3 regions of the Escherichia sp. MAL-1 genome follow, and region 1 is predicted to be linked to each of the others. Evidence: predicted binding sites of a transcription regulator. Region 1 holds the regulator's gene; each other region holds the start of a gene.
The links. Region 1 encodes LexA, which represses DNA repair genes until DNA is damaged. Its sites were predicted from a motif close to TNCTGTATGTACATACAGNA; they were not measured.
Positions count from the first base shown of each region.

Region 2: rmuC (DNA recombination protein RmuC) is a predicted target of LexA. The motif match lies at 2,926-2,945, and genes of this name have one in related genera.
Region 3: uvrB (excinuclease ABC subunit UvrB) is a predicted target of LexA. The motif match lies at 3,896-3,915, and genes of this name have one in related genera.

Region 1 is NZ_CM129609.1:4,571,604-4,581,860, reverse strand. It holds gene malM (maltose operon protein MalM) at 1-640, shown strand, start outside; partial or broken gene ACU8XX_RS22895 (SopA family protein) at 869-2,449, shown strand; gene ubiC (chorismate lyase) at 2,672-3,169, shown strand; gene ubiA (4-hydroxybenzoate octaprenyltransferase) at 3,182-4,054, shown strand; gene plsB (glycerol-3-phosphate 1-O-acyltransferase PlsB) at 4,209-6,632, opposite strand; gene dgkA (diacylglycerol kinase) at 6,803-7,171, shown strand; gene lexA (transcriptional repressor LexA) at 7,281-7,889, shown strand; gene dinF (MATE family efflux transporter DinF) at 7,962-9,287, shown strand; gene ACU8XX_RS22860 (CsbD family protein) at 9,403-9,612, shown strand; gene zur (zinc uptake transcriptional repressor Zur) at 9,654-10,169, opposite strand.
Region 2 is NZ_CM129609.1:4,797,874-4,808,130, forward strand. It holds gene ubiJ (ubiquinone biosynthesis protein UbiJ) at 1-591, opposite strand, end outside; gene ubiE (bifunctional demethylmenaquinone methyltransferase/2-methoxy-6-polyprenyl-1,4-benzoquinol methylase UbiE) at 605-1,360, opposite strand; gene rmuC (DNA recombination protein RmuC) at 1,455-2,882, opposite strand; gene udp (uridine phosphorylase) at 3,023-3,784, opposite strand; gene ACU8XX_RS23900 (dienelactone hydrolase family protein) at 4,046-4,861, shown strand; gene metE (5-methyltetrahydropteroyltriglutamate--homocysteine S-methyltransferase) at 4,901-7,162, opposite strand; gene metR (HTH-type transcriptional regulator MetR) at 7,280-8,233, shown strand; gene bioP (biotin transporter) at 8,121-9,020, opposite strand; gene yigL (sugar/pyridoxal phosphate phosphatase YigL) at 9,096-9,896, opposite strand; gene pldB (lysophospholipase L2) at 9,904-10,257, opposite strand, start outside.
Region 3 is NZ_CM129609.1:3,328,826-3,339,082, reverse strand. It holds gene bioB (biotin synthase BioB) at 1-848, shown strand, start outside; gene bioF (8-amino-7-oxononanoate synthase) at 845-1,999, shown strand; gene bioC (malonyl-ACP O-methyltransferase BioC) at 1,986-2,741, shown strand; gene bioD (dethiobiotin synthase) at 2,734-3,411, shown strand; gene uvrB (excinuclease ABC subunit UvrB) at 3,990-6,011, shown strand; gene yvcK (uridine diphosphate-N-acetylglucosamine-binding protein YvcK) at 6,203-7,111, opposite strand; molybdenum cofactor riboswitch at 7,376-7,520, shown strand; gene moaA (GTP 3',8-cyclase MoaA) at 7,508-8,497, shown strand; gene moaB (molybdenum cofactor biosynthesis protein B) at 8,519-9,031, shown strand; gene moaC (cyclic pyranopterin monophosphate synthase MoaC) at 9,034-9,519, shown strand; gene moaD (molybdopterin synthase sulfur carrier subunit) at 9,512-9,757, shown strand; gene moaE (molybdopterin synthase catalytic subunit MoaE) at 9,759-10,211, shown strand.

The sequences.
Region 1 (10,257 bases):
GACGCTGACCAGCGAAGTGAACAAACAAACCAGCGTTTTTGCGCCGAACGTGCTGATTCTTGATCAGAACATGACCCCATCAGCCTTCTTCCCCAGCAGTTATTTCACCTACCAGGAACCAGGCGTGATGAGTGCAGATCGGCTGGAAGGCGTTATGCGCCTGACACCGGCGTTGGGGCAGCAAAAACTTTATGTTCTGGTCTTTACCACGGAAAAAGATCTCCAGCAGACGACCCAACTGCTCGACCCGGCTAAAGCCTATGCCAAGGGCGTCGGTAACTCGATCCCGGATATCCCCGATCCGGTTGCTCGTCATACCACCGATGGCTTACTGAAACTGAAAGTGAAAACGAACTCCAGCTCCAGCGTGTTGGTAGGACCTTTATTTGGTTCTTCCGCTCCAGCTCCGGTTACGGTAGGTAACACGGCGGCACCAGCTGTGGCTGCACCCGCTCCGGCACCGGTGAAGAAAAGCGAGCCGATGCTCAACGACACGGAAAGTTATTTTAATACCGCGATCAAAAACGCTGTCGCGAAAGGTGATGTTGATAAGGCGTTAAAACTGCTTGATGAAGCTGAACGCCTGGGATCGACATCTGCCCGTTCCACCTTTATCAGCAGTGTAAAAGGCAAGGGGTAATTACGCCCCACAGTGCTGATTTTGCAACAACTGGTGCGTCTCCTGGCGCACCTTTTTTTATGCTTCCTTCCTGGGATATGAGCGATTTTTTATAGTAACTCACTTCTTCTTCACTAAGAATATCCATTATCTCAATGCCTTATCAGAGATTCTTTTCCTTTCGCCGGTAGTGTCTGGACATTCAGGCTACTTTTCCAGGTTATTTTATTTCTGTTATGCAGAGGTTTTATGATAAGTCATATCCTAAATTCTGGCGGCAATAACTCTTTGATGAAACATGATGTGGTGCAAGGAAATAATATAGTAGATCTTGATTTACTACGTAATTTAAATGGGGTGCCAGGTTTAAACATAGATAACTTTATTTATATCAGCAATGTTTTTTCAAATATAAAACAACGGAACGAAAAAATCATGCAATAAATATGTTTCGTGAAGTCTCAATCAGTAATGATACTATAAGTGTAAAATTCTACAGAAATGAAAAAAATTGAATGCGCTTGCAATTTTCTGATGGATAAAGATGCGCAGGGGTATATCGACCTGTCTGATTTGGATTTAACAAGTTGTCATTTTAAAGGTGACGTTATATCGAAGGTGTCTTTTTTATCATCAAATCTACAACATGTAACATTCGAATGTAAAGAAATTGGGGATTGCAATTTTACTACTGCAATAGTTGATAATGTCATATTTAGATGTCGACGTTTACACAATGTGATTTTTATCAAAGCGAGTGGTGAATGTGTCGATTTCAGCAAAAATATTCTTGATACAGTTGACTTCTCGCAGAGTCAACTTGGTCATAGTAATTTTCGCGAATGTCAGATTAGAAATTCAAACTTCGATAATTGTTATCTTTACGCTTCGCACTTCACCAGAGCAGAGTTTCTGTCTGCCAAAGAAATATCATTTATTAAATCGAATTTGACAGCTGTTATGTTTGATTATGTGCGAATGTCGACAGGGAATTTTAAAGATTGCATTACAGAACAATTGGAATTAACTATTGATTATTCAGATATATTTTGGAATGAAGATCTCGATGGTTATATCAATAACATTATAAAAATGATTGATACATTGCCAGATAATGCAATGATATTGAAATCCGTTCTGGCCGTAAAACTGGTGATGCAATTAAAAATACTTAATATTGTTAATAAAAACTTTATTGAGAATATGAAGAAAATATTTAGCCATTGTCCTTATATAAAAGATCCCATTATACGCAGTTATATCCATTCTGATGAAGATAACAAGTTCGATGATTTTATGCGTCAACATCGATTCAGTGAGGTGAATTTCGATACCCAACAGATGATCGATTTTATTAACAGATTTAATACGAATAAATGGCTAATTGATAAAAATAACAATTTTTTTATCCAACTTATCGATCAGGCCTTACGATCAACGGATGATATGATCAAAGCAAATGTTTGGCATCTTTATAAAGAGTGGATTCGTAGTGATGATGTTTCACCTATATTTATAGAAACTGAAGATAATTTAAGAACCTTTAACACGAATGAATTAACACGAAACGATAATATCTTTATCCTGTTCTCCTCAGTCGATGATGGGCCAGTTATGGTGGTAAGCTCCCAGCGCTTACATGATATGTTGAATCCTACAAAAGATACCAATTGGAATTCCACGTATATCTACAAATCCAGACATGAGATGTTGCCTGTTAATCTTACTCAGGAAACACTTTTTAGCTCCAAATCTCATGGTAAATATGCGCTTTTCCCAATTTTTACTGCGAGTTGGCGAGCTCATCGTATAATGAATAAGGGTGTTTAAGTAAAGGAAAACATCACCGTTCCTGGCATCCTGGACGGTGATGCCCCTACGGTTGCCCTCGCCAGCACGGGCATCGGTAAAGCGTAAGGTTCAACATCGTTTTACCACTTCATGCGATTGTTGCGTTTTTGTTGCGTATTAGATCACTTAATTTGCTTTACATCTCCCGTAAACACTTTTCTGCGATACAATGCCTTTACGTTATGTAACGGAGAGTTCGGCATGTCACACCCCGCGTTAACGCAACTGCGTGCGCTGCGCTATTTTAAAGAGATCCCTGCCCTGGATCCGCAACTGCTCGACTGGCTGTTGCTGGAGGATTCCATGACAAAACGTTTTGAACAGCAGGGAAAAACGGTAAGCGTGACGATGATCCGCGAAGGGTTTGTCGAGCAGAATGAAATCCCCGAAGAACTGCCGCTGCTGCCGAAAGAGTCTCGTTACTGGTTACGTGAAATTTTGTTATGTGCCGATGGTGAACCGTGGCTTGCCGGTCGTACCGTCGTTCCTGTGTCAACGTTAAGCGGGCCGGAGCTGGCGTTACAAAAATTGGGTAAAACGCCGTTAGGACGCTATCTGTTCACATCATCGACATTAACCCGGGACTTTATTGAGATAGGCCGTGATGCCGGGCTGTGGGGGCGACGTTCCCGCCTGCGATTAAGCGGTAAACCGCTGTTGCTAACAGAACTGTTTTTACCGGCGTCACCGTTGTACTAAGAGGAAAAAAATATGGAGTGGAGTCTGACGCAGAATAAGCTGCTGGCGTTTCATCGCTTAATGCGTACGGATAAGCCAATTGGCGCGTTACTGCTGCTCTGGCCAACATTATGGGCGTTGTGGGTGGCGACACCGGGCGTTCCCCAGCTCTGGATCCTGGCGGTGTTTGTCGCGGGTGTCTGGCTGATGCGCGCTGCCGGATGTGTGGTGAATGATTATGCTGACCGCAAGTTTGATGGTCATGTTAAGCGCACGGCGAACCGACCACTTCCCAGCGGCGCGGTAACAGAGAAAGAGGCGCGCGCGCTGTTTGTCGTGCTGGTACTGATTTCGTTTTTACTGGTGCTGACGCTGAATACGATGACCATTCTGTTGTCGATTGCCGCGCTAGCGCTGGCGTGGGTGTACCCGTTTATGAAGCGGTATACCCATCTACCGCAAGTGGTGCTGGGCGCGGCGTTTGGCTGGTCGATTCCAATGGCTTTTGCCGCTGTGAGTGAGTCGGTGCCATTGAGTTGCTGGTTAATGTTCCTCGCCAATATTCTCTGGGCGGTGGCTTACGACACGCAGTATGCGATGGTTGACCGCGATGATGATGTGAAGATTGGCATTAAATCCACCGCAATCCTGTTCGGCCAATACGATAAATTGATTATTGGTATTTTGCAGATTGGCGTACTGGCGCTGATGGCGATCATCGGTGAGTTAAATGGCTTAGGCTGGGGATATTACTGGTCAATTCTGGTGGCTGGCGCGCTGTTTGTTTATCAACAAAAACTGATTGCCAACCGCGAGCGTGAAGCCTGCTTTAAAGCATTTATGAATAATAACTATGTTGGTCTGGTACTGTTTTTAGGGCTGGCAATGAGTTACTGGCATTTCTGATGATGTAAAAAAGCCGGATGATCATCCGGCTTTCTTCTGGGTTGCCTGATGCGCTGCGCTTCTCAGGCCTACACAACAGATCGCAATTTATTGAATTTGCAGATCATGGTAAGCCGGATAAGGCGTTTTCGCCGCATCCGGCAATTCTCTCTGATTACCCTTCGCCCTGCGTCGCACTCTCAATCGTCAAACGCACGTCTGATGTAATCAACTCCGCCAGTAACTGATAAACCTTCATCGTTTCTGCCGGTTCGGCGTCGCCGCTATCGCTGATATACCCTTCATCACGCAGCGTCAGCACCAGAGAACTGAACACCGCCTTGTCGAAGAACTCCGGCGCGTTGATGCCGTGCAGCACGGAGAGACGTTGCGCGACAGTGCGGCTCTCTTTCTCCAGCGTACCGCGGTTAATCGACGGGTTGGCGCTCAACAGCCAGAAGGTAATGGCATAACGTTGCAGCGTTTCGCGCGCGCCTGCGGCCAGCAGCTGTAGTGTGCGAGAATGCGCCGGGTTGATATGCAACTCATCATCTTGCAGGGTAATCAGCCCCTGACGTTGCATCTCATTTGCCAGCGCATCGATAACGTCCGGCAACTCGTCGCGATCCCAGCGCAGGAACAGCTCCGCTTTCAGCATTGGGTAAAGCACATTGACGTGCTCCATCAATACGTCGCGGGAGATGTGGCGATGCTGGGTGACAATTGCCGCCATCAGCGAAGGCAGCACCAACATATGCGCAATGTTGTTGCGATAGTAGGTCATCAACACCGCTTGCTCGCGCGGCAGAATGATGATGTCGCCGATTGTGTCTTTCTCGACTTCAAACTTGTTCATTTGCAGCGCGTGATCGATAAGCTCGCTGGCGCTGGCTGAAGGAACGGTAGAGTCCGTGGAGTAAGGTACGTTGCGCATCAGATCCAGGTAGCAGTTGAGTTGCTCGGTTAACTGCTCGCGGGTGAGTGAGCGCTGACGTGACGCCAGAAGCGCAGTACAGCACAGGTTCATGGCGTTTGCCGCGCCTGCGTTGTTAATGCGTACCATCAGATCGGCAGCAATATTATTGACCGTCGGCGTTAACCATGCCGGACGCACCGCTTCGATGGGATCGATAGATTCACGCCAGTCTGGTACGTGCTGGTTAAGGTAGGTCATCAACGGCATTGGTTCACCGAAGTTGACGTAACCCTGACCGAGATTACGCAGCTTGCTTAAACCGCGCAGCATCTGCGGCAGGCTCTCTTTCTCTTTCGTCGCGCCGCGCAGTTCTTTGGCGTAAGTACCCACTTCCATGACGTGCTCATAACCGATGTAGATCGGAATCAGCGTAATCGGACGCGTGCCGCCACGCAGCATCGCCTGAATGGTCATCGACAGCGTACCGGTTTTCGGATCCAGCAAACGCCCCGTGCGGGAACGACCGCCTTCCACGAAGTACTCGACGGAATAACCACGGCTGAACAGTTCGCCGAGATACTCACGGAAAACGGTGGAATAAAGTTTATTGCCTTTAAAAGTACGGCGAATAAAGAACGCCCCCAGACGGCGGAAAATCGGCCCGGCCGGCCAGAAGTTCAGGTTGATCCCAGCGGCGATATGCGGCGGCACCAGCCCCTGGTGATACAGCACGTAAGAAAGCAGCAGGTAGTCCATGTGGCTGCGGTGGCAAGGCACATATACCAGCTCATGACCGTCGTGGGCCAGCTGGCGAACGCGCTCGGCGTTATGGACGTTGATGCCCTGGTAAAGGCGGTTCCAGGTGAAGCCCAGAATACGGTCAGTCAGGCGAATCATCTCGTAAGAGAAATTCGCCGCAATCTCTTCCATCAGCGCAATCGCGTTCTGCTGCGCTTTTTCATGGGAGATTTTTTTGCTGCGCGCTTCATCTTCTACCGCTTTGGCAATGGCGCGGGAGGCGAGCAGCTTATTAAACAGATCCTGACGAGCAGGCAGACGTGGGCCCACAGCAGCCAGACGTTGACGGGCAAAGTGCATACGCGCCACGCGCGCCAGTTTCTGTGCGATAGTTTTATCCGTGCCGTGTTCATCCGCCATACGGCGCAGCGAAACTGACGGCGAGAAACGCACAAAACTGTCGCGACCGAGCCACAGTACGGCGAAAAATTTCTGTACGCCGTTAAGCATACGCAGCGGCGGGTTTACTTCGCCTTTTTCACGCCCCGGCGCGCGACCAAACATCACCGATACTGGCACCATCTGCACATCCAGATTTGGGTTGCTACGGTGCAAATCGAGATAGTCGTGGAACAGCTTAATAGACTCTTCTTTCGGCGTGTAATAGGTGAATACACGCGGCCCGCCGTGAATGAACACATAGCGCGGCAGTAGCGTGCCGTCGATTTCCAGCGGCTCTAACGGGTCAGGCAAGTCATGAGCCAGACACTGGGCGCGTAACGTCAGCAAATCTGCTTTCGAGTTGTACGGTAAAACGTACATAATTGGACGAGAGGTATCCAGCCCCAGTTCCGGGGCAGGATCTGCCGGAATAGACTTGCTTTTTACCAGGATGCTTAATGGTAAATTCAGTAATTTGTAGTAAATTCGTGGCCAGCCGGACATAAACGATGTAAAGCCTCTGGTTAATAATGCAAATGCGCGGCAAGGATAGCAGAAAGTCATGGGAAATTCTGTGGTATCCGCTCATGTTTCGCGCAGCGTTACGCAAACCCGAATCATCGGATTTAACGGTACACTGATATTGACGCTCATAATGTAAAAAGGTTCTTTCAATGGCCAATAATACCACTGGATTCACCCGAATTATCAAAGCTGCTGGCTATTCCTGGAAAGGTTTACGCGCTGCATGGATCAACGAAGCGGCATTCCGTCAGGAAGGCGTAGCGGTATTGTTGGCGGTGGTCATCGCCTGCTGGCTGGATGTGGACGCAATTACCCGCGTGCTGCTTATCAGCTCCGTGATGCTGGTGATGATTGTGGAAATCCTCAATAGCGCCATCGAAGCAGTGGTTGACCGAATTGGCTCTGAATACCATGAGCTTTCCGGACGCGCTAAAGATATGGGATCCGCCGCGGTGCTGATTGCGATTATCGTCGCCGTGATAACCTGGTGCATCCTGTTATGGTCGCATTTTGGATAACCCTTCCAGATTTCGATAAATCTCTGGTTTATTGTGCAGTTTATGGTTCCAAAATCGCCTTTTGCTGTATATACTCACAGCATAACTGTATATACACCCAGGGGGCGGAATGAAAGCGTTAACGGCCAGGCAACAAGAGGTGTTTGATCTCATCCGTGATCACATCAGCCAGACAGGTATGCCGCCGACGCGTGCGGAAATCGCGCAGCGTTTGGGGTTCCGTTCCCCAAACGCGGCTGAAGAACATCTGAAGGCGCTGGCACGCAAAGGCGTTATTGAAATTGTTTCCGGCGCATCACGCGGGATTCGTCTGTTGCAGGAAGAGGAAGAAGGGTTGCCGCTGGTAGGTCGTGTGGCTGCCGGTGAACCGCTTCTGGCGCAACAGCATATTGAAGGTCATTATCAGGTCGATCCTTCCTTGTTCAAGCCGAATGCTGATTTCCTGCTGCGCGTCAGCGGGATGTCGATGAAAGATATCGGCATTATGGATGGTGACTTGCTGGCAGTGCATAAAACTCAGGATGTACGTAACGGTCAGGTCGTTGTCGCACGTATTGATGACGAAGTTACCGTTAAGCGCCTGAAAAAACAGGGCAATAAAGTCGAACTGTTGCCAGAAAATAGCGAGTTTAAACCAATTGTCGTTGACCTTCGTCAGCAGAGCTTCACCATTGAAGGGCTGGCGGTTGGGGTTATTCGCAACGGCGACTGGCTGTAACATATCTCTGAGACCGCGATGCCGCCAGGCGTCGCGGTTTGTTTTTCATCTCTCTTCATCAGGCTTGTCTGCATGGCATTCCTCACTTCATCTGATAAAGCACTCTGGCATCTCGCCTTACCCATGATTTTCTCCAATATCACCGTTCCGTTGCTGGGACTGGTCGATACGGCGGTAATTGGTCATCTTGATAGCCCGGTTTATTTGGGCGGCGTGGCGGTTGGTGCAACGGCGACCAGCTTTCTCTTTATGCTGTTGCTGTTTTTACGCATGAGCACCACCGGGCTGACTGCGCAGGCTTATGGTGCCAAAAATCCTCAGGCATTAGCCCGTGCGCTGGTGCAACCGTTGCTGTTGGCGTTGGGGGCTGGGGCGTTAATTGCGCTGCTGCGTACACCGATTATCGATCTGGCTCTGCATATTGTTGGCGGTAGTGAAGCAGTCCTGGAACAGGCGCGGCGCTTTCTTGAAATCCGCTGGTTAAGCGCACCGGCGTCGCTGGCGAATCTGGTATTACTCGGTTGGTTACTCGGCGTGCAATATGCCCGTGCGCCAGTAATTTTGTTAGTGGTCGGCAATATCCTCAACATTGTGCTGGATGTCTGGCTAGTGATGGGGCTGCATATGAACGTGCAGGGCGCGGCGCTGGCGACGGTTATTGCGGAATATGCAACATTGCTGATTGGTCTGCTAATGGTGCGTAAAATCCTCAAACTACGCGGAATTTCCGGCGAAATGCTGAAAACTGCCTGGCGAGGAAACTTCCGTCGCTTGCTGGCGCTTAACCGCGATATCATGCTGCGTTCGCTGTTGTTGCAACTCTGTTTCGGCGCGATCACCGTACTTGGTGCGCGACTGGGGAGTGACATTATCGCTGTTAACGCGGTTCTGATGACGCTACTCACCTTTACCGCCTATGCGCTTGATGGTTTTGCCTACGCGGTTGAAGCGCACTCCGGTCAGGCATACGGTGCGCGCGACGGTAGCCAGTTGCTGGATGTATGGCGGGCAGCGTGCCGCCAGTCGGGGATTGTAGCGTTACTGTTTTCGGTGGTTTATTTGCTGGCAGGGGAACACATCATTGCGTTGCTGACGTCGTTAACCCAGATTCAGCAGCTGGCTGACCGCTATCTTATCTGGCAGGTGATTTTGCCGTTGGTTGGCGTCTGGTGTTATCTGCTGGACGGCATGTTTATAGGCGCAACGCGTGCCGCCGAAATGCGTAACAGTATGGCGGTGGCCGCCGCAGGTTTTGCGCTGACGCTCCTTACGCTGCCGTGGCTGGGTAATCATGGTTTGTGGCTGGCATTAACCGTCTTTCTGGCGTTGCGCGGGCTTTCTCTGGCGGCTATCTGGCGGCGTCACTGGCGTAACGGTACCTGGTTTGCCGCAACGTGACGGTTAAAAATTCTGAATAAATTATCCTAAGCCAAATTGCTGACTACACTTAATCTCACGTTCAGAAGAAAAGTGAACGTACTCTCATTCACAACCTAACGATGAGGTCTTGATTATGAATAAAGATGAAGCCGGCGGTAACTGGAAACAGTTTAAAGGTAAAGTGAAAGAGCAATGGGGCAAACTGACCGATGATGATATGACGATCATTGAAGGTAAACGTGATCAACTGGTCGGTAAAATCCAGGAACGTTATGGTTATCAGAAAGATCAGGCAGAAAAAGAGGTCGTGGATTGGGAAACCCGCAATGAATATCGCTGGTAATTAATCCCTCCTGCCCGACGTGTACAAGGATGTACGCCCTCTTAACGCGGTTTCTTTTTCACCTGCACAGAGTGATCATGCTGGCACTGTTCAGGATGACGACACGCTTCCACTTCCACGCATGCCGCACAGAGCCCATGTGCTTCAATCACATTATGCCGCAGGGCAAACCCCATTTTTGCCGCCAGCGTATGCATGATGTCTTCCACGCCTTCTGCACATTCTTCTTTCACCGCGCCGCAGCGATCGCAAATAAACATAGCTGACGTATGGGTGGGCTGGTCGAACAGATGGCAGAGCACATAACTGTTGGTGGATTCCACCTTATGCACAAAACCTTGCTCAAGCAGAAAATCCAGCGCGCGATAAACCGTTGGCGGCTTGGCTTGCGGTTCAGCTTCGCGCAGCAAATCAAGCAGATCATAAGCGCTGATAGCGCCATCCTGCAGACTCATCAGGCGCAACACTTCCAGGCGCTGTGGGGTCAGGCGCACATTACGCTGCGCGCAGATTTTTTCAGCCTGCGCTAATAACTCCTGCGTTGTGGTCTTTTCCATCGGGCACCTCAAAGTGGGGGTTAAGAATGTCCTTACTTTACCATGTTCCAGGAAAAACACCGAGAACCCTTATTGTTGCCGTAATGTT
Region 2 (10,257 bases), 230 kb from region 1:
TTTTTCCAGCCGTTTGGTCAGGGCATCAACAGCACGCTCGACGGCAGCCGTCTCTTCCGCAAACCAGGCCACTTCAAGCGGACCGGGTGCCATACGCCACTCTTCAGTAATGGCTTCCGCCACATAACGTTGCTGGCGCTTAATGCCGTGATGCAGGAACTTTGCGCCTCCGCGCATGGCTTTGCTGATTCCTTCAGCGGCGATATCACCGGTATAAGGGGCCAGCAGTTCCGCAGGGTCGAACTCTGCCAGATCTGCCAGCGCAACGAAGTTTTGCACCACCTGAATATCGCCCTGCACTTCCAGCTCACCACTGCGAATCAGTGCGGTAAGCTGCTGGCGATCGCGAAGTTTCGGCAACACACTGGCGTAGGCGATAACGGTGCAGTCAGCATCGCCTGCCCATTCGCCCAGTACATCAACCTGGCGTTCGCTGAACACCAGAATCAATGACGTCGAAAAGCCTTTTACCTCCACGCGCAATACTTTACCCAGCAGACGCGAGCGGGCCGTTTTCAGCGCGGGTGAGCGATACAGGAAGGTGTTGAGCAGACTTTCAATTCCTGCCGTCACTAAAGGTTTAAAAGGCATTTCCGGTCTCCTGTCAGAACTTATAACCACGATGCAGCGCCACAACCCCTGCCGTCAGATTGTAGTAGTCGACACTTTCGAATCCGGCATCCTGCATCATGGCTTTCAGGGTATCCTGATCGGGATGCATACGGATGGATTCTGCCAGATAACGGTAGCTGTCGGCGTCGTTCGCGACCAGTGAGCCAATACGCGGCAGCACATGGAAGGAGTATGCATCATAGGCTTTGCTCAGCGGCTCGATAATTGGCTTCGAGAACTCAAGCACCAGCAGGCGGCCGCCGGGTTTCAGCACGCGATACATTGAACGCAGTGCTTTATCTTTGTCGGTGACGTTACGCAGACCAAACGAAATGGTGATGCAATCAAAGGTGTTATCCGGGAACGGCAGCGCCTCAGCGTTCGCCTGAACATACTCAACGTTGCCAATCACACCGATATTACGCAGCTTCTCGCGGCCCATTTTGAGCATGGATTCATTGATATCAGCAAGGACCACTTTGCCAGTTTCTCCGACCAGGCGGGAGAATTTCGCTGTCAGGTCGCCGGTGCCACCAGCCAGATCCAGCACGGTCTGCCCACGGCGTACGCCGCTGCAATCAATCGTGAATCGCTTCCACAAACGATGAATACCAAATGACATCAAATCATTCATGACATCGTATTTTGATGCCACGGAATGGAAAACGTGGGCGACCATATCCGCTTTTTGTTCCTTCGCGACGGTCTGAAAACCAAAGTGCGTCGTTTCTTGTGACTTATCCACCATCTCAATGCCTGCTCATCAAAAAATTGTTCCAGAAGTGTAACAGATTGGGCGTCGATGCCCTAGATTTCTACCCGGCTTAACTACTCCCAATGGGCTAGCGCGACTGCTGATTATATTCATCATCGCGTTGATAAGCTTCATCATTCGGCTGCTCCGGAACCGACCGAAGTCGATACTCTTCATCCTGGCTCACCGCCTGTTCAGCCAAATCCGGATTAATCTCGCGTTTAATTTCTACTCCTAAACCGCGAAACGCTTCTGCCTGCGCCAGCACATTTCCGCGCCCTGAAGAGAGTTTTTTCATTGCCTGGCGATAGTTATCCTGCGCTTTGTCGAGACTTTGACCAATCGCTGACATGTCATCGACGAACAAACGCATCTTGTCGTACAGCTTGCTGGCACGATCGGCGATTTGCTGGGCGTTGCGGCTTTGATGCTCATAACGCCACAGGTTGGCGATAGTGCGCAGCGCCACCAGCAGCGTAGTCGGGCTAACCAGCATGATATTGTTTTTCAACGCTTCGGTGATCAGCTCCGGCTGGCGGTCAAGCGCCAGTAAAAAAGCGGGTTCAACGGGAATAAACATCAGCACGTAATCCAGGGTTCGCAGCCCCGGCAGCTGTTGATAATCTTTGCGTCCCAGCAAACGGATATGGTTACGCACCGACGCGATATGTTCCTGTAGCGCGCTTTCGCGGGTGTAGTCGTCTTCGGCGTTAAAATAGCGTTCATAGGCGACCAGCGTCATTTTGGCGTCGATCACCACATCTTTTCCCTGCGGCAGGCGCACGATGACATCCGGCTGCATCCGCGAGCGGGCGTCATTTTCGATGCTGACCTGGGTTTCATATTCATACCCTTCACGCAGACCGGAAGCCTCCAGCACCCGCGTCAATACTACCTCGCCCCAGTTGCCCTGGGTTTTATTGTCGCCTTTCAGCGCGCGCGTCAGGTTGATCGCTTCCTGGGCCATTTGCGCGTTGAGTTGCTGGAGATTGCGAATTTCGTGGGTCAGGGTATGGCGTTCTTGTGCTTCTTTACCGAAGCTGTCCTGAACCTGACGGCGGAAACCGTCCAGTTGTTCACGTAGCGGCGACAACAGGCTGTTCAGACTCTGACGGTTTTGCTCATCAACCCGGCGATTGCTGTGCTCAAAAATACGGTTGGCGAGGTTTTCAAACTGCTCACTGAGGCGCTGCTCGCTGTTAATCATCTGGCGAATTTTATCGTCAGCATGTTGCTGTGCGGCTTCCATCCGCGTGGTTACTTCACGCAGATCGGCCTCCAGAGAGGTGTTAATACTTTGCAGGCTGCGCACTTCGTTATTGAGTAACTCGCACTCTGCACGCCAGTGCTCGCTTTGGGTAATTTGTTGTTTTGCCGCGCTTAACTCCGCGACCATCTCTTCACGTTCAGCTAATTGCTCGGCTTTTTGCTGCGCATGTTGATAACTGGCAAACAGCCAGCCAATTGCCACACCCACCAACGCAATAACTGCGTAAACCATGATTGAGAAATCCACAACGCCTCCTGACGCAACAACTTACCCGCACAAAATAGAATTGTGCTGTACAAACGTCCAGTTGGAAAGGCATTTCCTGCGAGGCGCTACGCAAAAATACAAAAGGCCGAACGCGTCGGCCTTCAGACAGGAGAAGAGAATTACAGCAGACGACGCGCCGCTTCCACCACGATTTTCACCGCTTGGCTTTCAGTTTGTTTCATCGTCTCAGCATTCGGGATCTCTTGCTGGGTGCGGTTAACGATAACACCCGCTACCATACCGGCACGCAGGCCCTGACTTGCACACATGGTCAGCAGGGTTGCAGATTCCATTTCATAGTTCATTACGCCCATCGCCTGCCACTCTTCCATAGAACCTTTAAAGTGACGAACTACGCGACCAGAGTAAGTATCGTAACGTTCCTGACCTGGGTAGAAGGTATCAGAAGAAGCTGTCACGCCAACGTGAGTTGTCGCGCCAATGGATTTCGCAGCTTCAACCAGCGCAGTCGTACATTCGAAATCAGCGACAGCCGGGAATTCCAGCGGTGCGAAGTGCAGGCTCGCGCCATCCAGACGGACAGACGCCGTGGTAACCAGGACATCACCCACATTAATATGCGGCTGAATAGCGCCCGTTGTACCGATACGCAGGAAGGTGCGAATGCCCAGCTGTGCCAGCTCTTCAACAGCAATAGAGGTAGACGGGCCGCCGATACCGGTAGAGCAGACGATAACAGGTTTACCATCCAGCTCTGCACGCCAGGTGGTGAATTCGCGGTGAGATGCCAGCTTAACCGGCTTATCCATCAGCGCGGCGATCTTTTCCACACGATCCGGGTCGCCAGGGACGATGGCAAGCGTAGCCCCTTGTAAATCGTTTTTAGTGAGGCCGAGATGAAAAACATCAGACTTGGACATATACAACTCCTCTGTGAATCGGTTTAGTCAGAAGAAGCAAAAAGACACTTTACCGAAGGGTTTAACATTTTTTCGTGATACTCATCACCATGACGCAAATGCGTTGCATAAATTTACCCACCAAAAGTGATTCAAATCACATAAATCACTCTTCATTCTGCAGGACTGCATAAAAGATGAGCCGATTCAGGCAATGTGATTTGTTGCATGCTGACTATAGTTAACATTGCGCAACATTTTTATAAGGGTACGGAGAATACCATGGCAACAACACAACAATCTGGATTTGCACCTGCTGCATCGCCTCTCGCTTCGACCATCGTTCAGACCCCGGACGACGCGATTGTGGCGGGCTTCACCTCTATCCCTTCACAAGGGGATAACATGCCTGCTTACCATGCCAGACCAAAGCAAAGCGATGGCCCACTGCCAGTGGTCATTGTAGTGCAGGAAATTTTTGGCGTGCATGAACATATCCGCGACATTTGTCGCCGTCTGGCGCTGGAGGGGTATCTGGCTATCGCACCTGAACTTTACTTCCGCGAAGGCGATCCGAATGATTTTGCCGATATCCCCACGTTGCTTAGCGGTCTGGTAGCAAAAGTGCCTGACTCGCAGGTGCTGGCCGATCTCGATCATGTCGCCAGTTGGGCTTCCCGCAACGGCGGCGATGTTCATCGTTTAATGATCACCGGATTCTGCTGGGGTGGACGTATCACCTGGCTGTATGCCGCGCATAATCCACAGCTAAAAGCCGCAGTGGCGTGGTACGGCAAACTGACGGGCGACAAGTCGCTGAATTCACCGAAACAACCTGTTGATATCGCAACCGATCTTAACGCGCCGGTTCTCGGCTTATATGGCGGTCTGGATAACAGTATTCCGCAGGAGAGCGTTGAAACCATGCGCCAGGCGCTGCGGGCTGCTAATGCGAAAGCAGAGATTATCGTGTACCCGGATGCCGGGCATGCATTCAATGCTGATTATCGCCCGAGCTATCATGCCGAATCTGCGAAAGATGGCTGGCAGCGTATGCTGGAATGGTTTAAGCAGTATGGTGGGAAGAAGTCGCTGTAATGAGAAAAGACCGGGTGGTATTACCACCCGGTTTGGATTTTACCCCCGACGCAAATTCTGCGCCGCCTGCACCATGTTCGCCAGTGCCGCGCGGGTTTCTGGCCAGCCGCGCGTTTTCAGGCCACAGTCCGGGTTAACCCACAGGCGCTCTGCCGGAATGCGTTTTGCCGCTTTCTTCAGCAAGGCTTCAATCCATTCCACGCTCGGTACGTTTGGCGAGTGAATGTCATAGACGCCTGGACCGATTTCATTCGGATAATCAAACTCTTCGAACGACTCCAGCAACTCCATGTCAGAACGCGAGGTTTCGATGGTGATGACGTCTGCGTCCAGTGCCGCAATCGAATCCATGATGTCGTTGAACTCGCAATAACACATGTGAGTGTGGATTTGTGTGTCATCTTTCGCCACGGCGGCGTTGATACGGAAGGCCTCCACGCCCCACTGGAGATATGCATCCCAGTCGCTACGACGCAGCGGTAAACCTTCGCGCAGCGCCGGTTCGTCAATCTGGATGATGCCAATTCCAGCGGCTTCCAGATCGGCCACTTCATCACGCAGCGCCAGCGCAATCTGTTTGGCGATGGTTTCACGGCTGACATCTTCACGCGGGAACGACCAGCAGAGAATGGTCACCGGGCCAGTCAGCATCCCTTTTACCGGTTTATCAGTCAGCGATTGCGCATACTTCGCCCACTCCACGGTGATCGGTGCCGGGCGGCTAACGTCACCAATAACAATCGGTGGCTTCACGCAGCGTGAACCGTAGCTCTGTACCCAACCGTTTTGCGTAAAGACAAACCCGTCGAGGTGCTCGCCAAAGTATTCCACCATGTCATTACGCTCAGCCTCGCCATGTACCAGCACATCCAGTCCCAAACGTTCCTGCTCAACAATGGCCTGCCTGATATGTTCCGCAATGCCCGTGCGGTAGTTATTGGCGTCGAGATTACCCTTTTTGAAATCCAGACGCAGGGTACGAATTTCCGTGGTTTGCGGGAAAGAACCAATCGTGGTGGTCGGCCACGCTGGCAGTTTAAAACGCGCACGCTGGGCTTCGGCACGCACTTCATAGACATTCGCACGCTGGCTGTCCTGGGCGGTGATCGCCGCCAGACGCTTTTCTACCGCCGGATTATGTACACGAGTAGAGTTACGACGCGCCTGAATTGGGGCGCTCCACTCTGCCAGAGCTGCCGTGTCACCACTGTTCAGCGCATCGCGCAGCAGTGCCAGTTCATGGCATTTTTGTAGGGCGAAGGCAAACCAGCTTTTCACTTCTGCATCAAGACGCGTTTCCACGCTCAGGTCGATGGGGCTGTGCAGCAACGAGCAGGAAGATGCCACCCACAAATCACGTTTGCCGACAATGTCCTTAATTTGCGCATATTTCTCAGTAAGATCGGCGCGCCAGACGTTACGACCATTGATCAGACCCGCAGACAGCAGCCAGTCAGAAGGCAGGCGCTTGTGCAGTTCAACAACGTCATCTTTACCATGTACAAGGTCCACATGCAGCCCCTGAACAGGCAGCGCAGTAATCGTGTCGAGATTTGGCGTTACGCCTTCAAAATAGGTGGTCAGCAGCAGTTTCACCTGTCCCTGGAGCGCGTCGTAAGCGGGTTTGTATGCGTCCAGCCACGCCTGTGGTAGTTCCAGTACCAGCGCGGGTTCATCAATCTGTACCCACTCGATGCCGCGTTTCGCCAGTTCTGCCAGCACTTGCTGATAAACCGGCAGAATGTCGTTCAGCAGGCTAAGGCGGTCAAACTGTTCACCTTTCACTTTCCCCAGCCACAGGTAAGTAACCGGCCCCAGCAGCACAGGCTTAACGTTGTGGCCCAGCGCCAGCGCCTCGTCCACTTCCTCCAGCAGCTGCGTCCAGGTCAGTTTGAACTGTTGGCCTTTAACGAACTCCGGCACCATGTAGTGATAGTTGGTGTTAAACCATTTGGTCATTTCCGCTGCCGCCGCAGGTTCGCCAGTCGGCGCACGTCCACGACCAATACGGAACAGGGTGTCGATATCTACCGAACCGTCTTTGTTCTGATGACGTGGCGGAACATTACCCAGCAGCAAACTGGTGGTCAGTACATGATCGTACCAGGCAAAATCGCCCACCGGCAGCAGGTCGATACCCGCTTGCTTTTGTTGATCCCAGTGACGAGCACGCAGTTCACGCCCTACTGTCAGCAGTTCTTCACGCGTGGAGTTCCCCGCCCAATAACTTTCTTGCGCTTTTTTCAGCTCGCGACGCAGGCCAACGCGAGGGAAACCGAGGGTGTGATTAAGAATTGTCATTATATGCCCCTTATGGAATTTTTAGTATTTAGCCGTCCAGATGTTTACACATCCATAATTGGCGGTTACTGTATATTCCTCAAGCGCAAATTATTCATGCCGAAGTGAAGGACTTTCATGATCGAAGTAAAACACCTGAAAACGCTACAAGCGTTGCGGAACTGCGGCTCGCTCGCAGCCGCTGCGGCGACGTTGCATCAGACGCAATCCGCCCTGTCTCACCAGTTTAGCGATCTGGAACAACGCCTTGGCTTCCGGCTATTTGTGCGTAAGAGCCAGCCGCTACGCTTTACACCGCAGGGAGAAATCCTGTTGCAACTGGCAAACCAGGTACTGCCGCAAATTAGCCAGGCCCTGCAAGCCTGCAATGAACCGCAGCAGACGCGTCTGCGCATTGCCATTGAGTGCCATAGCTGTATTCAGTGGCTGACACCCGCGTTAGAAAATTTCCATAAGAACTGGCCGCAGGTAGAGATGGATTTTAAATCGGGCGTGACGTTTGACCCGCAGCCCGCCTTGCAACAGGGAGAGCTGGATCTGGTAATGACGTCCGATATTCTGCCGCGCAGTGGCCTGCATTATTCGCCGATGTTCGACTATGAAGTGCGTCTGGTGTTAGCACCTGACCATCCACTGGCGGCGAAAACGCGAATTACACCGGAAGATCTCGCCAGCGAGACGCTATTAATTTATCCGGTGCAGCGTAGTCGACTGGATGTCTGGCGGCATTTTCTTCAGCCGGCAGGCGTCAGCCCGTCACTGAAAAGCGTCGATAACACCTTATTGTTGATTCAGATGGTTGCCGCGCGGATGGGTATTGCCGCGCTACCGCATTGGGTAGTAGAGAGTTTTGAGCGCCAGGGTCTGGTGGTGACCAAAACCCTGGGCGAAGGCTTGTGGAGCCGACTGTACGCCGCCGTGCGCGATGGCGAGCAGCGTCAGCCAGTTACGGAAGCGTTTATTCGCTCAGCGCGCAATCACGCCTGCGATCATCTGCCGTTTGTGAAGAGCGCGGAGCGACCCACTTACGATGCACCCACAGTGAGGCCAGGATCACCAGCGCGCCTGTAATAAACGTTGGCCAGTGCGGCTGTTGGTGCCAGATAGCCAGGTTTACCAGCAGCCCTGCCGGAACGTGCATATTATTCATAATGCCCAGCGTTCCGGCGTCCACCTGCGTCGCGCCGTAGTTCCACATAAAGTAGCCAATCCCGGAAGCCACCACGCCAAGAAACACCAGAATGCCCCATTGCAGCGTGGTTTGCGGCATTTTCTGCGCATTTCCCAGCAAGAACCATGCAATCACTGCCACCAGAAACGCGCCAAGATAGAACCACGCAAAGGCGTTATGCTGTGGCATCGGGCGAGTTTCCATCAGGCGTTTGTAACCCACCATGCCAATGGCAAAAGTGATATTGGAGAGTTGCACCAGCAGCAAGCCAGTCCAGAAATGGTCGGTGACCTGATCATAGCGAATAATCCCGGCACCAATCACCGCCAGCAAGGCGCTAAAGGCATAGCCCCAGCGCAGACGGCGCTTACTCATGATGTCATAAATCAGCGTGATGTAGAGCGGCGTCAGCACGGTGAACAGCAGCAGCTCGGAAACCGTCAGGTAGAGATAAGCGCGGAAACTCAGCATATACATCACGCCAAGCTGCATCGCGCCCACCAGCATATACAGGCCGACCGTTTTCAGGCTATTGCCACGGGTACGCAGAAACGGCAGAAAAACGAGTGCCGCCAGGCCAACACGCACCAGCGCCGCAAAATAGCTATCGACGTGCCCCGCAAGGTACTCGCCATAAAAGCTAAAGGAGAAGGCCCACAGAATCGTGGTGATGATAAGTAGCGCCACAATGGAAAACTCTTTGATTAACGAGGATCCATTGTAGCGAAGTATCTGGTTGACAACTGACCAAATAAAGAACGATTACGATAAATAGAGTTTACGCAGATAATGCGGCACCGCGTCTTCGGCGTTAGTACCAATCACTTCCAGCTCCGGATGCAGATCTTTCAGCCGTTGATGCGCGCTGCCCATAATGCAGCCTTTCCCCGCCATCGACAGCATTTCGGCATCGTTCATCCCGTCACCAAACGCAATACAATCCTTCAGGCTGTAGCCCAGTTTCTTCGCCACCGCTTCCAGCGCATGGCCTTTTGAAACGCCGCCCGCCATCACTTCCAGACAGGTTAAGGTAGAGAAACTGACGTTGACGCGATCGCCCCAACGAGCGTTAATCGCCTGCTCCAGCGGCAGCAGTTGTTCATGGGAATCGCAGGTGAAGAACACTTTGCTGACGCCTTCCGGCTCCAGTAATCCAGGCTCATACAGCGCATATTTGAACACCGCTTCTTTAAAAAAGCGCATCTCTTCCGGGCGATGGCGATTCATAAACCATTCGTCGTCGCGATAAACGTTAGTAATGATGTCCGGATTGTCGTTGACTACGCCAAACAGATCGCTGGCAATGTCGCGATCCAGGTTATGAGCAAAAATCAGATTGCCATCCAGATCGTGAACGCGCGCGCCATTGGAGGTAATCATGTAAGACTTAATCTCCAGATTATCGCGAATTTGCCCCACATCAACGTGGTGACGACCGGTCGCAAACACAAAGTTGATGCCGCGCGCGGTGAGCAGCTTCAGAGTTTCTTTGGCGTAAGGGGATAACGTATGGTCGGGAGAAAGTAACGTGCCATCTAAATCAGACGCAACAACCTGGTACATAAGAAATTTAAACCTCTGTAGAGCGGTTTCCGCTGGGTGAGTTATGCCTGTTGAAAAAATCAACGATGGCGTGGAGCGCGACTGAGCGCATTGCGTCCTTTTCAAAAAGGATCTCATGGTACGCACCTTTAATTACCAACGGCCGTCCTCCTTCGACAGGATGGCCCGCGGCGGTGCGGAGTTCACAAAAACGGTCGTGCATGCGGTTATCCACCACGCGTTCCTCTTCAGCCTGCAAGAGAAGCGTTGGCGTGGCGTCATCACCCGCACCGGCTAACACCTGTTCGCCAGCCAGAATACTTTCGCGTACCCAATGGTAGGTCGGCCCACCGACGCGAATCGTTGGGTCATCAGCATAGAA
Region 3 (10,257 bases), 1.2 Mb from region 1:
GCTACAAAACCGGGCTGGAAGCCGAGCGGTTGATGGAAGTTGAACAGGTGCTGGAGTCGGCGCGCAAAGCGAAAGCGGCAGGATCGACGCGCTTCTGTATGGGCGCGGCGTGGAAGAATCCCCACGAACGCGATATGCCGTACCTGGAACAAATGGTGCAGGGGGTAAAAGCGATGGGGCTGGAGGCGTGTATGACGCTGGGCACGTTGAGTGAATCTCAGGCGCAGCGCCTCGCGAACGCCGGGCTGGATTACTACAACCACAACCTGGACACCTCGCCGGAGTTTTACGGCAATATCATCACCACACGCACTTATCAGGAACGCCTCGATACGCTGGAAAAAGTGCGCGATGCCGGGATCAAAGTCTGTTCTGGCGGCATTGTGGGCTTAGGCGAAACGGTAAAAGATCGCGCCGGATTATTGCTGCAACTGGCAAACCTGCCGACGCCGCCGGAAAGCGTGCCAATCAACATGCTGGTGAAGGTGAAAGGCACGCCGCTTGCCGATAACGATGATGTCGATGCCTTTGATTTTATTCGCACCATTGCGGTCGCGCGGATCATGATGCCAACCTCTTACGTGCGCCTTTCTGCCGGACGCGAGCAGATGAACGAACAGACTCAGGCGATGTGCTTTATGGCAGGCGCAAACTCGATTTTCTACGGTTGCAAACTGCTGACCACGCCGAATCCGGAAGAAGATAAAGACCTGCAACTGTTCCGCAAACTGGGGCTAAATCCGCAGCAAACTGCCGTGCTGGCGGGCGATAACGAACAACAGCAGCGTCTGGAACAGGCACTGATGACCCCGGACACTGACGAATATTACAACGCGGCAGCACTATGAGCTGGCAGGATAAAATCAACGCGGCCCTCGATGCGCGGCGTGCTGCCGATGCCCTGCGTCGCCGTTATCCAGTGGCGCAAGGAGCAGGACGCTGGCTGGTGGCGGACGATCGCCAGTATCTGAACTTTTCCAGTAACGATTATTTAGGTTTAAGCCATCATCCGCAAATTATCCGTGCCTGGAAGCAGAGTGCGGAGCAATTTGGCGTCGGTAGCGGCGGCTCCGGTCACGTCAGCGGTTATAGCGTGGCACATCAGGCGCTGGAAGAAGAACTGGCCGAGTGGCTGGGCTATTCGCGGGCACTGCTGTTTATCTCTGGTTTTGCCGCTAATCAGGCGGTCATTGCCGCGATGATGGCGAAAGAGGACCGTATTGTTGCCGACCGGCTTAGCCATGCCTCATTGCTGGAGGCTGCCAGTTTAAGCCCGTCGCAGCTTCGCCGTTTTGTTCATAACGATGTCACTCATCTGGCGCGACTGCTTGCTTCCCCCTGTCCGGGGCAGCAAATGGTGGTGACAGAAGGCGTGTTCAGCATGGACGGCGATAGTGCGCCACTGGCGGAAATCCAGCAGGTAACGCAACAGCACAATGGCTGGTTGATGGTCGATGATGCCCACGGCACGGGCGTTATCGGGGAGCAGGGGCGCGGCAGCTGCTGGCTGCAAAAGGTAAAACCAGAATTGCTGGTAGTGACTTTTGGCAAAGGATTTGGCGTCAGCGGGGCAGCGGTGCTTTGCTCCAGTACGGTGGCGGATTATCTGCTGCAATTCGCCCGCCACCTTATCTACAGCACCAGTATGCCGCCCGCTCAGGCGCAGGCATTACGTGCGTCGCTGGCGGTCATTCGCAGTGATGAGGGTGATGCACGGCGCGAAAAACTGGCGGCACTCATTACGCGTTTTCGTGCCGGAGTACAGGATTTGCCGTTTACGCATGCTGATTCATGCAGCGCCATCCAGCCATTGATTGTCGGTGATAACAGCCGTGCGTTACAACTGGCAGAAAAACTGCGCCAGCAAGGCTGCTGGGTCACGGCGATTCGCCCGCCAACCGTACCCGCTGGTACTGCGCGACTGCGCTTAACGCTAACCGCTGCGCATGAAATGCAGGATATCGACCGTCTGCTGGAGGTGCTGCATGGCAACGGTTAATAAACAAGCCATTGCAGCGGCATTTGGTCGGGCAGCCGCACACTATGAGCAACATGCAGATCTACAGCGCCAGAGTGCTGACGCCTTACTGGCAATACTTCCACAGCGTAAATACACCCACGTACTGGACGCGGGTTGTGGACCTGGCTGGATGAGCCGCCACTGGCGGGAACGTCACGCGCAGGTGACGGCCTTAGATCTCTCGCCGCCAATGCTTGTTCAGGCACGCCAGAAGGATGCCGCAGACCATTATCTGGCGGGAGATATCGAATCCCTGCCGTTAGCGACTGCGACGTTCGATCTTGCATGGAGCAATCTCGCAGTGCAGTGGTGCGGTAATTTATCCACGGCACTCCGCGAGCTGTATCGGGTGGTGCGCCCCAAAGGCGTGGTCGCGTTTACCACGCTGGTGCAGGGATCGTTACCCGAACTGCATCAGGCGTGGCAGGCGGTGGACGAGCGTCCGCATGCTAATCGCTTTTTACCGCCAGATGAAATCGAACAGTCGCTGAACGGCGTGCATTATCAACATCATATTCAGCCCATCACGCTGTGGTTTGATGATGCGCTCAGTGCCATGCGTTCGCTGAAAGGCATCGGTGCCACGCATCTTCATGAAGGGCGCGACCCGCGAATATTAACGCGTTCGCAGTTGCAGCGATTGCAACTGGCCTGGCCGCAACAGCAGGGGCGATATCCTCTGACGTATCATCTTTTTTTGGGAGTGATTGCTCGTGAGTAAACGTTATTTTGTCACCGGAACGGATACCGAAGTGGGGAAAACTGTCGCCAGTTGTGCACTTTTACAAGCCGCAAAGGCAGCAGGCTACCGGACGGCAGGTTATAAACCGGTCGCCTCTGGCAGCGAAAAGACCCCGGAAGGTTTACGCAATAGCGACGCGCTGGCGTTACAGCGCAACAGCAGCCTGCAGCTGGATTACGCAACAGTAAATCCTTACACCTTCGCAGAACCCACTTCGCCGCACATCATCAGCGCGCAAGAGGGCAGACCGATAGAATCATTGGTAATGAGCGCCGGATTACGCGCGCTTGAACAACAGGCTGACTGGGTGTTAGTGGAAGGTGCTGGCGGCTGGTTTACGCCGCTTTCTGACACTTTCACTTTTGCAGATTGGGTAACACAGGAACAACTGCCGGTGATACTGGTAGTTGGTGTGAAACTCGGCTGTATTAATCACGCGATGTTGACTGCGCAGGCAATACAACACGCCGGACTGACTCTGGCGGGTTGGGTGGCGAACGATGTTACGCCTCCGGGAAAACGTCACGCTGAATATATGACCACGCTCACCCGCATGATTCCCGCGCCGCTGCTGGGAGAGATCCCCTGGCTTGCAGAAAATCCAGAAAATGCGGCAACCGGAAAGTACATAAACCTTGCCTTGTTGTAGCCATTCTGTATTTGGTTAAATTGCGAGCGAGATCGCGTCTTCGATTGACTGCAATTTAACCAATTAAATTCTAAAATAATCACGAAAAAAATTTTACTTCCGCCTCATGCGGCGAATGTGGGAATTGCCCAGGCGGCGGGGGATAGGGGCTGGAGACAGTTATCCACTATTCCTGTGGATAACCATGTGTATTAGAGTTAGAAAACACGAGGCAAGCGAGAGAATACGCGGCTTGCACGCGAATTGGCGTTAAAGACGGCTCAAAGAAATATCTTTTATTTTTTAACTGGTTAGATAAATGCAATGGCAGTCACTGAACAGGCATCTCTTGCCATAAAACTGTCATCACTCATCTTGACAAATGTTAAAAAAGCCGTTGCTTTGGGGATAACCCGGTAAGGCCGGAGTTTTATCTCGCCACAGAGTAAATTTTGCTCATGATTGACAGCGGAGTTTACGCTGTATCAGAAATATTATGGTGATGAACTGTTTTTTTATCCAGTATAATTTGTTAGCATAATTAAGTACGACGAGTAAAATTACATACCTGCCCGCCCAACTCCTTCAGGTAGCGACTCATGAGTAAACCGTTCAAACTGAATTCCGCTTTTAAACCTTCTGGCGATCAGCCAGAGGCGATTCGACGTCTCGAAGAGGGGCTGGAAGATGGCCTGGCGCACCAGACGTTACTTGGCGTGACTGGCTCAGGGAAAACCTTCACCATTGCCAATGTCATTGCTGACCTTCAGCGCCCAACCATGGTACTTGCGCCCAACAAAACGCTGGCGGCCCAGCTGTATGGCGAAATGAAAGAGTTCTTCCCGGAAAACGCGGTGGAGTATTTCGTCTCCTACTACGACTACTATCAGCCGGAAGCCTATGTACCGAGTTCCGACACTTTCATTGAGAAAGATGCCTCGGTTAACGAACATATTGAGCAGATGCGTTTATCCGCCACCAAAGCGATGCTGGAGCGGCGTGATGTGGTTGTGGTGGCGTCTGTTTCCGCGATTTATGGTCTGGGCGATCCTGATTTATATCTCAAGATGATGCTCCATCTCACGGTCGGTATGATTATCGATCAGCGCGCGATTCTGCGCCGACTGGCGGAGCTGCAATACGCTCGTAATGATCAAGCATTCCAGCGTGGTACTTTCCGCGTTCGTGGCGAGGTGATAGATATCTTCCCGGCAGAATCGGATGACATTGCACTTCGCGTGGAACTGTTTGACGAGGAAGTGGAACGATTGTCGTTATTTGACCCGCTGACCGGGCAGATTGTTTCCACTATTCCACGTTTTACCATCTACCCGAAAACGCACTACGTCACACCGCGCGAGCGCATCGTACAGGCGATGGAGGAGATCAAAGAAGAGCTGGCCGCCAGACGCAAAGTGCTGTTGGAAAACAACAAACTGCTGGAAGAGCAGCGGCTGACCCAGCGTACCCAGTTTGATCTGGAGATGATGAACGAGCTGGGCTACTGTTCGGGGATTGAAAACTACTCGCGCTTCCTCTCCGGTCGTGGACCGGGTGAGCCACCGCCGACGCTGTTTGATTACCTCCCTGCTGATGGGCTGCTAGTGGTCGATGAATCTCACGTCACCATTCCACAAATTGGCGGCATGTATCGCGGTGACCGGGCGCGTAAAGAGACACTGGTGGAGTACGGCTTCCGCCTGCCATCAGCGCTGGATAACCGTCCGCTTAAGTTTGAAGAGTTCGAAGCATTAGCGCCGCAAACCATCTATGTTTCGGCGACGCCGGGTAATTACGAGCTGGAAAAATCCGGCGGCGATGTGGTGGATCAGGTGGTGCGTCCAACCGGATTGCTTGACCCGATTATCGAAGTGCGGCCGGTGGCGACACAGGTTGATGATCTTCTTTCGGAGATTCGTCAGCGAGCGGCAATTAACGAACGCGTACTGGTCACCACACTGACCAAGCGGATGGCGGAAGATCTTACCGAATATCTCGAAGAACATGGCGAGCGCGTGCGTTATCTTCACTCAGATATCGACACCGTCGAACGTATGGAGATTATCCGCGACTTGCGTCTGGGTGAGTTCGACGTGCTGGTAGGGATCAACTTACTGCGCGAAGGTCTGGATATGCCGGAAGTGTCGCTGGTGGCGATCCTCGACGCTGACAAAGAAGGCTTCCTGCGTTCCGAACGTTCGTTGATCCAGACCATTGGTCGTGCGGCACGTAACGTTAACGGTAAAGCGATTCTCTACGGCGATAAGATCACCCCATCAATGGCGAAAGCGATTGGCGAAACCGAACGTCGCCGCGAGAAACAGCAGAAGTACAACGAGGAACACGGAATTACGCCGCAAGGCTTGAACAAGAAAGTGGTCGATATCCTGGCGCTGGGGCAGAACATTGCCAAAACCAAAGCGAAGGGCAGAGGAAAATCGCGCCCGATTGTTGAGCCGGATAATGTGCCGATGGATATGTCGCCTAAAGCGTTGCAGCAGAAAATCCATGAGCTGGAAGGGTTGATGATGCAACACGCGCAGAATCTGGAGTTCGAAGAAGCGGCGCAAATTCGTGACCAGTTGCATCAGCTGCGTGAGCTGTTTATCGCGGCATCGTAACAGGATAGCGAAGAAGACTGATGACAAACGGAAAACAGCCTGATGCGCTACGCTTATCAGGCCTACATTTTCTCCGCAATATATTGAATTTGCGCGGTTTGTAGGCCGGATAAGGCGTTCACGCCGCATCCGGCATAAACAACGCGCACTTTGTCTTCAATAGGAAGCCGGAATTTTCCTTCGGATTTCCGTTAACCTAAAGCCTGTAACGCCTTTTCCAGCGCGTTATGTAACAACTGGCGGTCATGACGATACGGAATATCGCTGGCCTCCAGTACCTCCTGGATCACAATCCGCTCTTTCACCGCCGAGACATCCACTTTTGGCCCGACGATGACCGCATCAATGACCTTTTTACCAACATACTGCTCCATAATTGCCAGCTTGCTTTCCAGCTTCAAATTAGCCGCAGGTAAACTCAACTCACGCCCCAGATTGCCGATATAAACCATCGGCGCTGGCGTGCGGCGTAATGCCTGGGCGATTTCCTTCAGCAGCAGAATTGGCATCAGGCTGGTATAAAAACTGCCAGGCCCAATAATGATGAGATCCGCTTCATTGATAGCGTGAACCGCCTCACGCGTTGCGGGTACATTAGGCGTTAACAATAACTCTTGAATCGGCGTAGTTAACTGGTCGATATTGACCTCGCCGTAAACTTCATGCCCCTGATCGTCAATCGCCATCAGATCAACAGGATGCTCTGACATTGGAATCAAATGCGTATCCACTTTCAGCAGATTACGAATTAAATTGATGGCTTCCAGAGGCCGCACGCTAAGGTGATCCAGCGCCTTTAACATCAAGTTTCCGAGATTATGACCGGAAAGTTCGCCATTGCCACCAAAACGGTATTCAAACATCGCGGAGGCGACGCTCGGTTCCGTTATCAGCTGATTGAGGCAGTTGCGCATATCGCCCCAGGCAATGCCGCCTTCTGAACGGCGAATACGCCCCGTCGAGCCACCATTATCGGTGGTGGTGACGATACCCGTTAAACGAGAACCCAAAGACGAAAGTGATGAGAGAACGCGTCCCAGTCCATGCCCTCCGCCGAGAGCAACGACACGATCAAGATCAGCCAGCGTACGATTGCGCATATAGTTTCCTGGAGTCAGATTATCCGCGCTACAGTAGCGCAAATTGCGGGGAAACAGCAATTAACCTGCCAATATTGAGGATACAAACTATTTTCTTCTACCTCTAAAGGACGATGCACGCTATGCCGCCCTGATGATGTATATCAAAGTAAAACTGCCATTTTCCCTTATTCTGTAGCGAAATAGCACGATCATGACGCTATATACATGATTACATAGCGAAAGTGTGGATGGTAAAAATCTCATTTACACGCTAGTATCGGCTTAACCACTAAACACTCTAGCCTCTGCACCTGGGTCAACTGATACGGTGCTTTGGCCGTGACAATGCTCGTAAAGATTGCCACCAGGGCGAAGGAAGAAATGACTTCGCCTCCCGTATCTGGAAAGGTGTACATGGCTTCACAACTGACTGATGCATTTGCGCGTAAGTTTTACTACTTGCGCCTGTCGATTACCGATGTGTGTAACTTTCGTTGCACCTACTGCCTGCCGGATGGCTACAAACCGAGCGGCGTCACCAATAAAGGCTTTCTTACCGTCGATGAAATTCGCCGGGTTACGCGCGCCTTCGCCAGTCTGGGCACCGAAAAAGTGCGCCTGACAGGAGGAGAGCCGTCTTTACGCCGCGACTTTACCGATATCATCGCCGCTGTGCGGGAAAACGACGCTATCCGCCAGATTGCGGTCACCACCAATGGTTACCGTCTGGAACGCGATGTGGCGAACTGGCGCGATGCGGGACTTACTGGCATTAACGTCAGTGTCGACAGTCTGGACGCCCGCCAGTTTCACGCTATTACCGGGCAGGATAAATTCAACCAGGTCATGGCAGGGATTGATGCTGCATTTGAGGCCGGTTTTGAGAAGGTCAAAGTCAATACCGTGCTGATGCGTGATGTTAATCATCACCAGCTCGACACCTTTCTGAACTGGATCCAGCATCGCCCTATCCAGCTGCGTTTCATCGAACTGATGGAAACGGGCGAGGGCAGTGAGCTCTTCCGTAAGCATCACATCTCTGGTCAGGTTCTGCGTGACGAGCTACTGCGTCGCGGCTGGATCCACCAATTACGTCAACGCAGCGACGGTCCCGCGCAAGTCTTTTGCCATCCGGATTACGCCGGAGAGATTGGCCTTATCATGCCGTATGAAAAAGACTTCTGCGCCACTTGCAACCGCCTGCGCGTTTCCTCCATTGGTAAACTCCATCTCTGCCTGTTTGGTGAAGGCGGCGTTAACCTGCGCGATCTGCTGGAAGACGATGCCCAGCAACAGGCGCTGGAAGCGCGTATTTCAGCGGCGCTGCGGGAGAAGAAACAGACCCATTTCCTGCATCAAAACAACACCGGTATTACGCAAAACTTATCGTACATTGGCGGCTAAAACGTCAAAAGGAGAGATCAGATGAGTCAGGTAAGCACTGAATTTATCCCGACCCGTATTGCTATTCTTACGGTTTCTAATCGGCGCGGTGAAGAAGACGATACCTCCGGTCACTATTTGCGCGATTCGGCGCAAGAAGCGGGCCATCACGTTGTCGATAAAGCCATTGTGAAAGAAAACCGCTACGCTATTCGCGCTCAGGTATCTGCGTGGATCGCCAGCGACGATGTACAAGTGGTGTTGATTACGGGTGGTACTGGCCTGACGGAAGGTGATCAGGCTCCCGAAGCATTGCTGCCGTTGTTCGACCGTGAAGTTGAAGGTTTTGGTGAAGTGTTCCGTATGTTGTCGTTTGAAGAGATTGGCACTTCCACGTTGCAATCTCGTGCGGTAGCGGGCGTCGCTAACAAAACGCTGATTTTCGCCATGCCGGGTTCGACCAAAGCGTGCCGTACCGCATGGGAAAATATCATCGCGCCGCAGTTGGATGCCCGTACGCGTCCGTGTAATTTCCATCCACATTTGAAGAAATAAGTATGTCGCAACTGACCCATATCAACGCCGCTGGCGAAGCGCACATGGTGGATGTCTCCGCCAAAGCGGAAACCGTGCGTGAAGCGCGGGCGGAAGCCTTTGTCACCATGCGCAGCGAGACGCTGGCGATGATTATTGATGGTCGCCACCACAAAGGCGACGTATTTGCCACTGCGCGTATTGCCGGTATTCAGGCGGCAAAACGCACCTGGGATCTGATCCCGCTCTGTCATCCGCTGATGCTCAGCAAAGTTGAAGTCAATTTACAGGCCGAGCCGGAGCACAATCGGGTGCGTATAGAAACCTTATGCCGCCTGACCGGGAAAACCGGTGTCGAAATGGAAGCATTAACCGCGGCCTCCGTGGCGGCGCTGACCATTTATGACATGTGCAAAGCGGTGCAAAAAGATATGGTGATTGGTCCGGTACGTTTGCTGGCGAAGAGCGGCGGCAAGTCGGGTGACTTTAAGGTGGAAGCGGATGATTAAAGTTCTTTTTTTCGCCCAGGTGCGCGAGTTGGTGGGAACAGATGCAACCGAAGTGGCTGCGGATTTCCCAACTGTTGAAGCGTTACGCCAGCACATGGCTGCGCAGAGCGATCGCTGGGCGCTGGCGCTGGAAGATGGCAAATTACTGGCTGCCGTCAACCAGACGCTGGTGAGTTTTGACCATCCGCTGACTGACGGCGACGAAGTAGCTTTCTTCCCGCCGGTAACCGGAGGTTAAGATGGCAGAAACCAAAATTGTTGTTGGTCCGCAGCCGTTCAGCGTAGGAGAAGAGTACCCGTGGCTGGCGGAGCGTGACGAAGACGGTGCGGTAGTCACCTTTACTGGTAAGGTGCGCAACCATAACCTGGGCGACAGCGTCAACGCATTAACCCTCGAACACTATCCGGGGATGACTGAAAAAGCACTGGCAGAAATTGTTGATGAAGCGCGTAACCGCTGGCCGCTGGGGCGCGTCACTGTGATTCACCGCATCGGGGAATTATGGCCGGGCGATGAAATCGTTTTTGTCGGTGTCACCAGTGCGCATCGCAGCAGTGCGTTTGAAGCCGGGCAGTTTATTATGGATTATCTCAAAACCCGCGCACCGTTCTGGAAGCGTGAAGCCACGCCGGAAGGCGACCGCTGGGTCGAAGCTCGGGAGAGCGATCGGCAGGCGGCAAAACGCTGGTAGTTTTTTGTTAGCCGGATAAGGCACCGCTGCGTCCGGCAATTTCACC